Regions from separate parts of the Arthrobacter sp. UYCu723 genome, predicted to be linked through region 1. Evidence: riboswitches for the same ligand, from Rfam matches in the RefSeq annotation. Region 1 holds a riboswitch; the other holds the start of a gene.
What was found. A riboswitch is a leader RNA that binds a small molecule or an ion and turns the genes downstream of it on or off. The one in region 1 is predicted to bind glycine.
Positions count from the first base shown of each region.

Region 1 (7,743 bases):
GAAGGCCACGGCCTTGCCGGCGATGACGTGTTCCAGCGGGCCGCCCTGCTGGCCGGGGAACACCGCCGAGTTGATCTTCTTGGCGATGCCGGCGTCGTTGGACAGGATGATGCCGCCGCGCGGACCGGCGAGGGTCTTGTGCGTCGTGGACGTGGTGACGTGCGCGTGCGGCACCGGGGAGGGGTGCAGCCCGGCGGCGACCAGCCCGGCGAAGTGCGCCATGTCCACCATCAGGTAGGCGCCCACGGAGTCGGCGATCCGGCGGAACTCGGCGAAGTCCAGCTGCCGGGCGTAGGCGGACCAGCCGGCCACGATCAGCGCCGGCCTGTGCTCCAGCGCCAGCCGCTCCACCTCGGCCATGTCGATCCGGTGGTCCTCCTCGCGGACCTGGTACGGGACCACGTTGTACAGCTTGCCGGAGAAGTTGATCCGCATGCCGTGCGTCAGGTGCCCGCCGTGCGCGAGGTTCAGGCCCATGATGGTGTCGCCCGGCTTGATCAGCGCGTGCATCACCGAGGCGTTGGCCTGCGCGCCGGAGTGCGGCTGCACGTTGGCGTATTCCGCACCGAAGAGGGCCTTGACCCGGTCGATCGCGAGCTGCTCGATCACGTCCACGTGCTCGCAGCCGCCGTAGTAGCGCTTGCCCGGGTAGCCCTCGGCGTATTTGTTGGTCAGCACCGAGCCCTGCGCCTGCATCACGGCCACGGCGGTGTGGTTCTCCGAGGCGATCATTTCCAGGCCGTTCCGCTGGCGGGTGAGTTCGTCGTCGATCTTCGCCGCGATTTCCGGGTCCAGCTCGGACAGCTGGGCATCCAGGCTCGGGGAAATGACCTGCTCGAACGTTACTGTGCCTGCATGTGCGCCGCTCACAGTTCGCCGCCGTTCTTGGACGCGTACTCCTGCGCGGAGAGCAGCGGTCCGTCGGACTCGGCAGCGACCTTGAAGAGCCAGCCGGCACCATAGGGGTCCGTGTTGATCAGCGCGGGGTCGTCGGCGACGGCGGCGTTCACTTCGGTGACCTCGCCGGTGACCGGGGAGTACAGGTCCGAGACGGACTTGGTTGACTCGACCTCGCCGCAGGTCTCCCCCGCGGTCACCGCTGCGCCGACCTCGGGGAGATCCACGTAGACGATGTCGCCGAGGGCATCCGTGGCCACGGCGGAGATGCCGATGGACACAACGTTCCCGGCCTCCCGCGCAACCCACTCGTGCTCGGCGGAGTACTGCAGTTCGGGAGCTACTTTTGCCATGTGTTTTTCCTAAGTCTTGGTTTGGTCGTGGTGCTAAATCAATTGTGGCTGGGTGTTGATATCAGCCGTGGCCGGGTTACGCGTCAGGAAACCGAATTCCTCCGCGTGCTCGCTCGTTCCTCGCTTAGACGCACGCTTCCGGAATCCGCTCCCCTGCCGCTATCGGCCAGTTCAGTTTTCGGGGCCAACAGTTTCGGACAGACCACCAGTTCCCGGAAAGGAACCGTGGCCCTTCGTATTCTTCTAGTGCCGACCCTCAGTAGGCGGTCAATTTTCGGCACCCTTGGCTTTCAAAGGCGCTGGTTCGCGTTGGTCCGGATCTCTTCAGTTCCCTGAAGGTGAGCTGCCCTTGAGGGGCTGGCTGGTCGCGGTTTTCGAAAGCGTGCGTCTAAGCGTGGGGCCCCCGCCGTCCGGGTTCCCTGGCCGTGGGGCCACGCCGGCGAGGGACCCGGCCTGAGCTTGCGAAGGCTGGGAGCCGGTGGGGACTTGCGAGGTTAGGGAGACGGTGGGGAGAACGAGCGAGCACGCGTGAAAACTGGGGCCTGCCGGTCCCGGAGTCGGGGACCGCTGAGGCACCCGGGAACCGCTGAGGTACTGGGTGGACTACTTGACGCGCTTGTAGAAAGGCAGTGCCACTACTTCGAACGGCTCCGTCTTGCCGCGGAGGTCGATGTCCAGGGCCGTGCCGGGCTCGGTGAACGCGACGTCGACGTAGGCCATCGCGACCGGGAAGCCGAGGCTCGGGCTGGGCTGGCCGGAGGTGACTTCGCCGACCACGTTTCCGTCCTTGAGGACCGGGTAGTGGCCGCGGCCGGCCCGGCGTCCGAGGCCCTTGAGGCCGACGAGCTTGCGGCCCGTGGTGGTTCCGGCGCCGGCTTCCTTCTTGGCGGCCAAGGCGGCCTTGCCGACGAAGTCGCCTTCCTTGGACAGCGCGACGACGGGTCCGAGTCCGGCGGCAAACGGGTCGCCGTCCAGCGAGAGTTCGTTGCCGTACAGCGGCATACCGGCCTCGAGGCGGAGCGAATCGCGGGAAGCGAGACCGGCGGGTGTCAGCTCCCCGTCCTCGGCGATGGCGACGATGGCCTGCCAGAGGGCGGCGGCGGAGTCGTTCGCCACGAAGATCTCGAAGCCGTCCTCACCGGTGTACCCGGTGCGGGCCAGCAGCAGCTCCTGGCTGGCCCCGCCGACCATGAAGGGGACGTCCACGGCGGCGTAGTACTTGAGCCCGGTGACGAGCTCGTGCTGCGCGGCGGGAACCAGGCGGAGCAGGATTTCCTGGGCCTTGGGGCCCTGGACGGCGATCAACGAGGTCGAGGCGGAGGCGTCCTCGACGACGACGTCGAAGCCCCCCTCTTTGCCGGAACCGGCCCTTTCAGCCAGGGCCGCGGCCACGACCTTGGCGTTGCCCGCGTTGGGGACCACAAGGAATTTCTCATCGCCACGGCGGTACGTGATGAGGTCGTCGATGATGCCGCCGCCCTCGTTGCAGATCAGCGAGTACTTTGCCTTGCCGATGGACATGGTGGAGATCTTGCCCACGAGGGCGTAGTCCAGGAAGGCGGCGGCGCCCGGGCCGGTGACCCAGACTTCGCCCATGTGGGAGAGGTCGAAGAGGCCGGCGGACGCACGGACGGCGTGGTGCTCGGCCAGCTCGGAGCTGTACTTGAGCGGCATCTGCCAGCCGCCGAAGTCCGTGAAGGAGGCGCCGAGCTTCTTGTGCTCTTCGTACAGGGCCGTGTAGTTCTCAGTCATCGGTGGCTGTCCTTAGTTCGCGGAGTCGTCGGAGTGGTCCTCGACGGCTTCTGTGTGGTCCTCGAACGCTTCAAGGGGAGGGCACGAGCAGATCAGGTTCCGGTCGCCGGCGGCGCCGTCGATCCGGCCGACCGGCGGGAAGTACTTGTCCTGCTTGAGCGTGTGGACCGGGAAGACGGCCTGCTCGCGCGGGTATTCGCGGGTCCAGTCGGTGCTGATGACGGCCGCGGCTGTGTGCGGGGAGTTGCGCAGCGGGCTGTGCTCGACGGTGAAATCGCCGTGCGCCACCTGGTCGATTTCGGCGCGGATGGAGACCATGGCGGTAATGAAGCGGTCGATCTCGCCAAGGTCCTCAGATTCGGTGGGTTCGACCATGAGGGTGCCGGCCACCGGGAACGCGAGGGTGGGGGCGTGGAAGCCGTAGTCGATCAGGCGCTTGGCCACGTCCTCGGCGGTCACGCCGGTCTTGGCCGTGAGTTCGCGCAGGTCAAGGATGCATTCGTGGGCCACGAGTCCGCCTTCGCCGGTGTAGAGCACCGGGAAGAAGTCGTTGAGTCGCGCCGCGATGTAGTTGGCCGCGAGCAGCGCCGACTTCGTGGCCTCGGTCAGGCCCGTACCGCCCATGAGCTTCACGTAGGCCCAGGAAATCGGCAGCACGCCGGCGGAGCCGTAGCGGGACGCGGAGATCGGGGTGCCGTCGGCGCCGTTGGCCGGATCCGCGGCGTTGCCCGGCATGAACGGGGCCAGGTGGGCCTTGGCCGCGACCGGGCCGACGCCGGGTCCGCCGCCGCCGTGCGGGATGCAGAAGGTCTTGTGCAGGTTCAGGTGCGAGACGTCGCCGCCGAACAGGCCGGGCTGGGCCAGTCCGACGAGGGCGTTGAGGTTGGCGCCGTCGATGTAGACCTGGCCGCCGGCGGCGTGGACCGCGTCGCAGACCTCGCGGACGTCGGCGTCGTACACACCGTGCGTGGACGGGTAGGTGATCATGATCGCGGACAGGGCGTCCTTGTGCAGCTCGATCTTGGACTGCAGGTCGGCGTGGTCGATGGTGCCGTCGGAGGCGGTGGCGACGACGACGACCTTCATGCCGGCGAGCACGGCCGAGGCCGCGTTGGTGCCGTGCGCGGAGGCCGGGATCAGGCAGATGTTGCGCTGCTCGTCGCCGCGGGACAAGTGGTAGCCGCGGATCGCCAGCAGGCCGGCGAGCTCGCCCTGGGAACCGGCGTTCGGCTGGATGGAGACCTGGTCGTAGCCGGTGATCTCGGTCAGCTGGGCTTCCAGGTCCTCGATCAGTTCGCGCCAGCCGGCGGTCTGGGAGTCCGGGGCGAAGGGGTGGATGGAGGCGAACTCCGGCCAGGAGATGGCTTCCATCTCGGCCGTGGCGTTCAGCTTCATGGTGCAGGAGCCCAGCGGGATCATGGTGCGGTCCAGCGCGAGGTCACGGTCCGAGAGCCGGCGGATGTAGCGCAGCAGCTGCGTCTCGGAGCGGTGGGTGTTGAACACCGGGTGCTGGAGGTAGTCGGAGGTGCGCTCGACGGCGGTGTCCAGGCCGAAAGCGGAATCGTCACCTGAGTCAGTGTCTGAGTCATCGCCGGATTCTGCGTCTGAGTTAGTGTCTGTGACAGTCGCGCCGAAGGCGGCGACGACGTCGGCGACAATGGCCGCCGTCGTGGCCTCATCGGCGGAGATCCCGACCGTGTCCGCGTCGATGACGCGCAGGTTGATCCCCTTAGCCTCGGCGGCGGCAATGATGTTCGCGGCCTTGCCGGGGACGGAGACGGTGACGGTGTCGAAGAAGGACGTGTGCAGCACGTCCAGGCCGGCGGCCTTCAGCGAGGCGGCGATGGTCCTGGCGTGGCCGTGGGTGGTCTCGGCGATCGCCTTCAGCCCGTCCGGGCCGTGGTAGACGGCATAGAAGGAGGACACGATCGCCAGCAGCGCCTGGGCGGTGCAGATATTGGACGTCGCCTTCTCGCGGCGGATGTGCTGCTCGCGGGTCTGCAGCGCCAGGCGGTAGGCCGGGACGCCGGCGTTGTCCTTGGACACTCCCACGAGGCGGCCGGGCATGGACCGCTCCAGGCCCTTCTGGACGGCCATGTAGGCGGCGTGCGGACCACCGAAGAACAGCGGGACGCCGAAGCGCTGGGCGGAGCCGACGGCGATATCGGCGCCCTGCTCACCCGGAGGGGTAATGAGGGTCAGGGACAGCAGGTCGGCTGCGACGGTGACGAGCGCGCCGCGTGCCTTGGCGTCCGCGATCACGGCGGTGTGGTCGAACACACGGCCGGAGACGCCGGGCTGCTGGAGGACGACGCCGTTGATGACGCCGTCGGGCAGGCCCTTGGAAAGATCGGCGATCTCGACCTCGAAGCCGAGCGCTTCGGCGCGGCCCCTCACGATCGCGATGGTCTGCGGCAGGCAGTCGGCGTCGAGGACGGTTTTGCCGTCGTGGGCGGTCTTGTTCTTGTTTGCCCTGCGCATCATCAGCACGGCTTCGGCGACGGCGGTGGCTTCGTCGAGCAGGGAGGCGTTGGCGATCGGCAGGCCGACGAGGTCCTGGACCATGGTCTGGAAGTTCAGCAGCGCCTCAAGCCGGCCCTGCGAGATTTCGGGCTGGTAGGGCGTGTACGCCGTGTACCAGGCGGGCGCCTCGAGGATGTTCCGGCGGATGACGGCCGGGGTCAGGGTGTCGTAGTAGCCCTGGCCGATCATCTGGACCGCGGTCTTGTTTTTGCCGGCCAACTTGCGCAGTTCGGCGAGGACCTCGACTTCGCTGAGGGCTTCGCCGAGCGCCAGCGGCGAATCCTGCCGGATGTCTTTCGGAACGGCGGTGTCCACCAGCGCATCGACGGTGTCGTAGCCGACAGCCTTCAGCATGGCGTCGACGTCGGACTGGCGGCGGGCGCCGATGTGCCGGTCAACGAAGGACGTGGAGGCTGGGGTAACAGTCACAAGGAACTCCATAACTAAGGCGGCGCAGGGTACGCCACATTGATTCGGGTTCCTCCCCGCTCTGTATTGGACCTGAGAGTTTCCGCGCAGCCGCGCGTTCGCAGGGCTCCGCTTGCACCGTCGGTGAGCACAGCATGTCAGAGGACAGCCTGCTACTTTCCAGAGTCGCCTTGCCGCGGCGGTACATGGGCCTGAGAGATTCCTGGGGAGGGTTTGCTCCTACGGCGCCCGCTTGTACCTACAAGCAGAACTCTCCCGCCGCAGATCAAAGGCATATTCAATTGCTCGTGACAACAGTCACAGCTCCCATTGTCCTATGGCGGGCGCGCGTCCGCAAACCAATGACCGGACCCAGGCGAGAGTTACGCCCCAGGACCGCCGTCGGACGCGACATCGCGGGAAGACTGCGGATTCGCCGGAAAATCCCGAAATTACGGCGACCCCGCGCGCTTCCGGCGACCTCGGCGGACGGGAGTTGCCCGGCCGTCCGGCTCAGCCACGCAGCCGTTCGACGGCGGCCAGCAGGCTCGCGACATCCCCGCTGACCTGCGGGAGCGGTCCGCCCGGTCCTCGGGCCAGCATCGCGTTGAAGTAGAGCCCGTCGCCCATGTAGAGCACCGCCTTGGCCATGCCCGGCCCGACGTCGGCAGCGAGCAGTTCCAGCCAGCCCGCCTGGGCGGCGGCAATGCGCTGCAGTGTTTCTTCGTGGGCCACTTCGGCCAGCCGGGTGGCGGCGACGAACACGCGGTCCATCGGGGTGTCCGCCCAGACCGAGGATTTGATGAAGTATGCGGCAGCCCCTTCCGGCGCGGCGGCCATCCTCCCGAGGTCCTCGCCGAGGAGCCGGTCGAGCCGCTCCAGCAGCACGGAAACCATGGCTTCCTTGCTCGGGAAGTGGTACAGCAGTCCCCCCTTGGAGACCCCGGCCCGCCTGGCGACGGCGTCCAGCGTGGCGGCACGTTCGCCCTCTTCGATGAGCAGGGATTCGAAGGCGTCAAGGACGGCTTCGCGGGCGACGGGTTTTCTGGGCATGGGTCCCATCATGCCTGTCCGGTCCGGAATTTCTTAACTGTACCGTCTGGACGGTATAGTTATTAATTATGAGGACTACATCGATTCCTGCAGCCACCGCCACAACGCCGGCATCCGCCCCGCGGGCGCCGTGGCGCGACTGGCTGGCGCTGTCGCTGCTGATGTTCCCGGTGCTGCTGGTCGCGGTGGACAACACGGCGCTCACCTTTGCGCTGCCCGCCATCGCCCGCGGCCTGGACGCCTCCGGGGTGCAGCTGCTGTGGATTGTGGATGCTTATCCCCTGGTCCTGGCCGGGCTGCTCGTGGCCATGGGCAGCCTGGGCGACCGGATCGGACGCCGCAGGCTCCTTTTCATCGGCAGCACGGGCTTCGCGGCGGTCTCGGCTGTCACCGCCTTCGCGCCCAGCGCCGAATGGCTGATCGCCGGACGGGCGGGGCTGGGCTTCTTCGGCGCGATGCTGATGCCGTCCACCCTGTCCCTGATCCGCAACATCTTCCCGGAGCCGAACCGGCGCCGGCTGGCCGTGGCCATCTGGGCTGCGGGTTTCTCCGGCGGCGCCGCCCTGGGCCCGATCTTCGGCGGCTGGCTCGTGGAGCACTTCTGGTGGGGCGCCGTCCTGCTCGTCGCTGTGCCGATCATCCTGCCGCTGCTGGCGCTCGGGCCCATCCTGATCCCGGAATCGCGCGATCCGAATCCCGGCCGGGTGGACGTGCCCAGCATCGTCCTGTCCCTCCTGGTAATGGTGCCGGTGGTCTA
Region 1 covers NZ_JBSSBW010000001.1:892,876-900,618, forward strand. Annotated here, with positions in the region: gene glyA (serine hydroxymethyltransferase) at 1-870, opposite strand, end outside; gene gcvH (glycine cleavage system protein GcvH) at 867-1,250, opposite strand; gene gcvT (glycine cleavage system aminomethyltransferase GcvT) at 1,854-3,002, opposite strand; gene gcvP (aminomethyl-transferring glycine dehydrogenase) at 3,015-5,966, opposite strand; glycine riboswitch at 6,006-6,122, opposite strand; glycine riboswitch at 6,124-6,222, opposite strand; gene ACVWZ8_RS03995 (TetR/AcrR family transcriptional regulator) at 6,447-6,986, opposite strand; gene ACVWZ8_RS04000 (MFS transporter) at 7,055-7,743, shown strand, end outside.

Region 2 (7,743 bases), 460 kb from region 1:
TGGCGGTGGAGGATCCCCGGTTCATCACCGGCGCGGACCGCTCGGCAAACAGAGACCAGCTGACGGAGCTTATTGAATCGGCGCTGTCTTCCAAGGCCGCCGCGGAGTGGGTCCCGATGATCAACCAGTCAGGCATCCCGTGCGGTCCGATCTACGACTACACGCAAGCCCTGGCATCCCAGCAGGTGGCCGCTCTGGGTCTGGTCCAGCAGAGCCGGCGGCGCGACGGTTCCGCACTGCCGCTTCTGCGGGGGCCTCTGAGTCTCGACGGCGAGGCCAGCGAGATTCTGTCACCGCCTCCCCTTTTGGGCGAACACACCGCGGAGGTCCTGCGGGAGATTGGCTTCTCCGACGACGACATCGAGCGGCTTGAGGCCAATGGCCACTTGAAGACCAACAAGGAAACGGCAGAAGCGCGGCGATGAGCAATTCAGCACGCAACCCCAGAATCAACGTCAGCATCACCGGCGGGGTGGCATCAGTCGAGATCGACAATCCCACCCAGCGGAACGCCCTGACCAAGACCATGTGCCTGGAGCTCCAGGACTTGATGCCACGGCTTGATGCCGATCCTGACGTCACCGTCGTGGCACTTCGCGGCGTTGGCAATACGTTCTGCGCGGGCGCGGCCATCGGCGAACTGTCCTCGGTGCTTCTGGACCGGCAGGACGATGACACCAGCGTCGACCAACTGAGCCGGGCCGACCAAGCCATCGCATCGATCACGAAACCCACCATGGCAATGGTTGACGGTGCCTGCATGGGAGGGGGCTGGCAGATCGCCTCAGCCTGCGATTTCATCATCGCGAGCGAACGCTCCGTATTCGCCATCACCCCGGCCAAGATCGGCATCATCTACCCCCGGCCCGGCATCGAGCGGCTCGTGCGTCAGGTCGGGCACGCCAACGCGAAATTCATTCTCCTCACCGGCAAGGCGTTTACCGCAGCCCGAGCCCAGGCCCTCGGCCTGGTGGCCGAGGCCGTTCCCGACGATGCGTTTGAGGAGCGGTGCAGCTCCATTGTCAGCTCCCTCCTGAACCACTCCCGCTTTTCAATGCATTCCATGAAGCACCTGGTGAACCTGACGGACATGAATCACTCTGGCATTGACAAGGAATGGGAGGACGCCTGGGCAGCCATGCCAGACAGCCCGGACATGGGAATCGGCATCAACGCATTCCTGAACCGGGAGCAGCCGCGGTTTAGATGGCCCGGGTGATGCGGTCCCGGCGACCGTCCACATGGACATGGCCCGGCGCTGAGCATCGGGGGTAGATTGTGGGCATGGGACAGATTTCCTCAGGCCGTCGAGATTTGCTCGCTGATCGGCTCTTGGGTGTAGCGGAGTTCAGCCACGCGCACTGGTTCTTCGGCAATCTCTATGAGGCCCTCGTCAAAATCCCGCACCGGGTCGCGGCCTCGGAAGCAAGCCGTGAACTCCCGCGGTCCCCCTTTGGAGCGGGAAGCCCCGGCCGCTACTACGCCCCGATCGCCCCGATCAACGCCCCTGCCGCCATCGCTGCCCTCGCGGCGGGTTGGAATCATTCCAACAGCAGGGTCTGGCTCATAGTGGCTGCAGCCAGCTCCACGACGGGTGCGGCCGCTACCGCATACCTGCTCCGGTCCATCAACCCCGACCTGTTCTTCAGCCCACAACCGCTCAGCGAGATGCGCCGCAACCCCCTGCTGAAGCGGTGGTACAGGGTCCACGCCCTGAGACTCACCGCCAGCGCGGTTGCCCTGGCTGCCATCCACCAGGCACGGACAATCCGGCTCAGAAGCCGCGGATAAGACTCCCACCCTGGGTGGACTTCGGACATTCCGCGACACCCGTCTTCGGAAAATGACAGCAAGGCCGAGTCCTAAGCAGTCCCTTAAAGCGCGACGCCGGAACCCATCTCGGGTTCCGGCGCCGTGCTTAAGCGGTGGCTCCTAGACTGCGGCTGCTTCCGCGGCCAGGGTTTCCGACTCTGCCATGGCCTTCCACTCGGCCACGCGGGCCTGGTGCAGCGGAGACTTGCGGACCACGGCGTAGGCTCCGCCCAGGATGGCGAACCAGATCGGCGTGACCAGCAGCGCGGTGAGGGTGTCCGGCTGGGTGGTCAGGGCCCAGATCAGGAACGCGAAGAACGCGAAGACCACCCAGACCATGGGGATGCCGCCGGGCATCTTGAACGGTGAGGCCTGGTGCAGTTCGGGGCGGCGCTTCCGGAACACGAGGTAGCTGGCCAGGATGATGGACCAGACGAACATGAAGCAGACGGCGGACACGGTGGTGACCATGTCGAACGCGACGCCGACGTCCTTGCCCGCGTAGAGCAGGGCCACGCCGGCGAGCAGCAGCACGCAGGAGAGGAACAGGGCGTTCTGCGGGACCTTGCGGGTGGAGAGGCGGCCGAAGAGCTTGGGGGCGTCGCCGTCGTTGGCCAGCCCGAACACCATCCGCGAGGTGGAATAGATGCCCGAGTTGGCGGAGGACATCGCGGACGTCAGCACCACGAGGTTCACCACGGTCGCTGCGATGCCCAGCCCGGCCAGCGAGAACATGCCGATGAACGGGCTGTGGCCGGCCTGGAACTCGGTCCACGGGGTGACGGACATCAGGATGATCAGGGCGCCGACGTAGAAGAGCATGACGCGCAGCGGGATGGCGTTGATGGCGCGGGGCAGGTTGTGCTCCGGGTTCTTCGTTTCGGCCGCGGCGGTGCCCACGAGTTCAATGCCCACGAACGCGAACACGGCGATCTGGAAACCGGCCACGAAGCCCATGAATTCCTTGGGGAAGAAGCCGCCGTGGCTCCAGAGGTTGGTGAAGCTGGCGGTGCCGGCGTTGGACTGGAAGCCGGTGAAGATCATCACCAGGCCCACCACAATCAGCGCCACGATGGCCACGATCTTGATGAGCGCAAACCAGAATTCGGTCTCGCCGAAGGCCTTCACGGTGGGCAGGTTCAGCAGGAGCAGGATGATGATGGTGGCAACGCCCGGGACCCAGAGCTGGATGCCCGGCCACAGCTGCTCGGCGTAGCCGGCGATCGCGATCACGTCCGCCACACCGGTGACCACCCAGCAGAACCAGTAGGTCCAGCCGGTGAAGAAGCCGGCCCAGGGGCCCAGGAGGTCGCCGGCGAAGTCGCTGAAGGACTTGTAGTTCAGGTTGGACAGCAGCAGCTGGCCCATGGCCCGCATCACGAAGAACAGCATGAAGCCGATGATCATGTACACGAAGATCACGGAGGGCCCGGCCACCGAAATGGTCTTGCCGGAACCCATGAAAAGGCCGGTGCCGATGGCGCCGCCGATGGCCAGGAGCTGGATGTGCCGGTTGCTCAGCGAGCGTGCAAGGTGCGGGGGCGATGAAGGCCTTGGGGCTGTTCCGTCGGCAGTGAGGGTCGAACGAAGTTCCGTCATATGGATTCTTTCCTGTGTGCGGTGGAGTGCGCCAAAATGGGCGCAAAAAACGCCGGCGCCGACGCGTGCAGCAGCGCTGGCGGGCCTCGAGTGACGCATCACTCGGCCGGATCCGGGAGTTTCGTCAGGGATTGTTTAGTCCGCTTCCGTTGACTCAGGAGCGGAGAATCAGGGTGGCTGGCGTCGTTGCCGAAGTCACAGCGACAATTGTGAACACCGTCACTCGACAATGTCAAGAGGGACCACACTCGGATAAAAATGACTTATTTTTCTTGCACGCAGTCGGGAAAGCAGCTAGTGTGTGAAGCGCGTCACTTACGAGTGATGCGTGCTTATGAACTGCGGCGGGAGAGTCCTGCCGGTACATTCAGCAGGCGCCGTAGGAGCAAATCCTCCCCAGGAATCTCTCAGGCCCATGTACCGCCGCGGCAAGGCAACTCTGGAAAGCAGCAAGGCTCCGGCCTTACTCACCGACGGTGCAAGCGGCACCCTGTAACAGCAGGGTCTGCGGAATCTCTCAGGTCCAAGACAGAGCGGGGAGGAACCCGAATCATCGTGGCACCCTTAGTGCCACCTGAATTATGGAGTTCCTCATGACGATTCAGTCGTCCCTTTCCACGTTTGCAGACCGTCACATTGGTGCCCGCCGCCAGGCCGACATCGACACCATGCTCAAGGCTGTCGGCTACGACAGCGTTGATGGCCTGGTGGACACTGCCGTTCCCGACTCGATCCGCCAGGAAACCGCCCTCAGCCTGGACAACGCGCTGAGCGAGGTTGAGGTTCTTGCCGAGCTGCGCCGCCTGGCCTCAAAGAACAAGACGGCCGTGCAGATGATCGGCCAGGGCTACTACGACACCGTCACGCCCCCGGTGATCCGCCGCAACATCCTCGAGGCCCCGGCCTGGTACACCGCCTACACCCCGTACCAGCCGGAAATCTCCCAGGGCCGCCTCGAGGCCCTGCTGAACTTCCAGACCATGGTCCAGGACCTCACAGGCCTCCCGGTGGCCAACGCTTCCCTGCTGGATGAAGCCACCGCGGTGGCAGAAGCCGTGCTGCTGATGCGCCGCGCCAACAAGAACAAATCCGCTGCCGGCGGCAAGACCGTCCTGGACGCCGATGTGCTGCCGCAGACCATCGCGATCGTGAAGGGCCGCGCCGAGGCGCTTGGCTTCGAGGTGGAGGTCGCGGACCTCTCCCAGGGCCTGCCCGACGGCGAGATCAGCGGCATCGTGCTGCAGCAGCCGGGCGTTTCCGGCCGCGTGTGGGACCAGTCCGGCGTGATTGCCGCCGCCAAGGAACGCGGCGCGCTGGTCACGGTCGCAGCGGACCTGCTGGCCCTGACCCTGATCACCCCTCCGGGTGAGCAGGGCGCGGACATCGCCGTCGGAACCGCGCAGCGCCTGGGTGTTCCACTGTTCTTCGGCGGCCCGCACGCCGCCTACATGGCCGTCCGTGAAGGCATGGAGCGCACCCTCCCGGGCCGCATCGTCGGCGTCTCCAAGGACAACACCGGCATCCCCGCCTACCGTCTGGCCCTGCAGACCCGCGAGCAGCACATCCGCCGCGAGAAGGCCACCTCCAACATCTGCACCGCGCAGGCACTGCTGGCCATCGTCTCCTCGATGTACGCCGTCTACCATGGCCCCGAAGGCCTGTTGGCCATCGCCGAGACCGTCCACGGCAACGCCCGCACCCTCGCCACCACGCTGAAGACGGCCGGCCGCGAACTCGTTTCCGAGTCCTTCTTCGACACCATCACCGTCCGCGTCCCGGGCAAGGCCAAGAAGGTCATCGCCGCGGCGGAAGCCCGCGGCATCAACCTGCGCTCCATCGACGCGGACACGGTGGGTGTCTCCATTGACGAGACCACGACGCCGGAGATCCTCTCCGCGGTAGCCGTCGCCTTTGGCGCCGGTCCGGTTGGCTCTGCAACGGGCTTTGAGCTGCCCGGCTCGGTGGTGCGCTCCTCCGATTTCCTGCAGCACCCGGTGTTCAACACGCACCGCTCCGAAACCCAGCTGCTGCGCTACATCCGCAAGCTCAGCGACCGCGACCTCGCGCTGGACCGCACCATGATCCCGCTGGGTTCGTGCACCATGAAGCTGAACGCCACGGCCGAAATGGAAGCCATCTCCTGGCCGGAGTTCGCCTCCATCCACCCGTTTGCTCCGGACTCCCAGACTGAGGGCTGGCGTGAACTGATCGATGGCCTGGAAGCTGACCTGGCGGAGATCACCGGTTACGACCAGGTCTCCATCCAGCCGAACGCCGGTTCCCAGGGCGAGCTCGCCGGCCTGCTGGCCATCCGCGGCTACCACCTGTCCCGCGGCGATCAGCACCGCGACATCTGCCTGATCCCAGCCTCGGCCCACGGCACCAACGCCGCCTCGGCAGTGCTGGCCGGCATGAAGGTCGTCGTGGTCGCCACGGCATCTGACGGCACGATCGACCACGCGGACCTCGCCGCGAAGATCGACACCAACAAGGATGCGCTTTCCTGCATCATGATCACCTACCCGTCCACGCACGGCGTGTACGACGCCGACGTGCGCGAGGTCTGCGACTCCGTGCACGCGGCAGGCGGCCAGGTCTACGTGGACGGCGCCAACCTGAACGCGCTGGTGGGCCTTGCCCGGCCGGGCAAGTTCGGCGGCGACGTGTCCCACTTGAACCTGCACAAGACGTTCTGCATCCCGCATGGCGGCGGCGGCCCGGGCGTCGGCCCGGTCGCGGCCAAGGCCCACCTGGCACCCTTCATGCCGGGCGATGCCAACAAGGCCGCGCACGAAGCCGGCGCTTCCGTGCCAGGGACTGGCGTGGCCATCTCCGCGTCACGCTTCGGCTCCGCCGGTGTCCTGCCGATCTCCTGGGCCTACGTGAAGCTTATGGGCGGCCAGGGCCTGACGGAGGCCACCAAGTCCGCGCTGCTGGCTGCGAACTACATCGCGAGCCGTTTGAACGAGTCCTTCCCGGTCCTGTACACCGGTGAAGGCGGACTCGTGGCCCACGAATGCATCCTGGACCTTCGTGAACTGACCGCCCGCACCGGGGTCACCGCGGAAGACGTGGCCAAACGCCTCATCGACTACGGCTTCCACGCCCCCACCCTGTCCTTCCCCGTGGCGGGAACGCTGATGGTGGAGCCCACCGAGTCCGAGGACCTCGCCGAGATCGACCGCTTCATCACGGCCATGATCACGATCCGCCAGGAGATCGAGCAGGTCGCCAACGGCGACTTCACCCTGGAGAACTCCCCGCTGCGCAACGCACCGCACACCGCGGCCGCCGTCGTCTCCTCCGCCTGGAACCGCGACTACCCGCGCGAGCAGGCAGCCTTCCCGGTCCACCACCTCAAGCAGGACAAGTACTTCCCGCCCGTGGGCCGCATCGACGGCGCAGCCGGTGACCGCAACCTCGTCTGCTCCTGCCCACCCCTCGAAGCTTTCGAGGACAACACAGCAGACTTCGAAAACTAAGGATTTCCCCGATGACTGAGAACTACACCGCTCTCTACGAGCAGCACCAGAAGGCCGGCGCCTCCTTCACCGACTTCGGTGGCTGGCAGATGCCCCTGAAGTACGACTCCGAGCTGGCCGAACACCACGCGGTCCGCCAGTCCGCCGGCCTTTTCGACCTCTCCCACATGGGCGAAGTCTGGGTCACCGGCCCCGACGCCGCGGCGTTCCTGGACTACGCCCTGGCCGGCAAGCTCTCCGCGGTCGCCGTGGGCAAGGCCAAGTACTCGCTGATCTGCCAGGAAGACGGCGGCATCATCGATGACCTCATCTCGTACCGCCGTCCGGCGGGGGCCGACGGCACCGACAAGTACTTGGTGGTTCCCAACGCCGGCAACGCCAAGGTGGTCGCCGCCGCGCTGGCCGAAAGGGCCGGTTCCGGCAAAGAGGGAGGCTTCGACGTCGTGGTGGAGGACGTCTCCAACGCGACCTCGCTGATCGCCGTCCAGGGCCCCAACGCCGAGGCCATTCTGCTGACCCTGGTCCCGGCCGAACAGCACTCCCTCGTCACCGAGCTGAAGTACTACGCCGCCGTCGAGGTAGAGATTAATGGCCAGGAGCTGCTGCTCGCCCGCACCGGCTACACCGGCGAAGACGGCTTCGAGATCTACGTGCCCAACGGGGACGCCGCAGGCCTCTGGGATGCACTGCTGGAAACCGGTGCGAGCCGCGGGCTCATCCCGGCCGGCCTGGCCTGCCGCGACTCGCTGCGCCTGGAAGCCGGCATGCCGCTCTACGGCAACGAGCTCTCCCGCCACGGCAACCCCTACGCCGCAGGCCTGGGCCCGGTTGTCTCGCTCGCCAAGGAAAG
Region 2 covers NZ_JBSSBW010000001.1:1,348,561-1,356,303, forward strand. Annotated here, with positions in the region: gene ACVWZ8_RS06250 (CaiB/BaiF CoA transferase family protein) at 1-425, shown strand, start outside; gene ACVWZ8_RS06255 (enoyl-CoA hydratase/isomerase family protein) at 422-1,219, shown strand; gene ACVWZ8_RS06260 (hypothetical protein) at 1,285-1,791, shown strand; gene ACVWZ8_RS06265 (amino acid permease) at 1,933-3,411, opposite strand; glycine riboswitch at 3,747-3,844, shown strand; glycine riboswitch at 3,846-3,953, shown strand; gene gcvP (aminomethyl-transferring glycine dehydrogenase) at 3,993-6,893, shown strand; gene gcvT (glycine cleavage system aminomethyltransferase GcvT) at 6,905-7,743, shown strand, end outside.
Region 2: linked by a shared signal. The riboswitch ahead of gcvP (aminomethyl-transferring glycine dehydrogenase) and the one ahead of gcvP (aminomethyl-transferring glycine dehydrogenase) in region 1 are both predicted to bind glycine.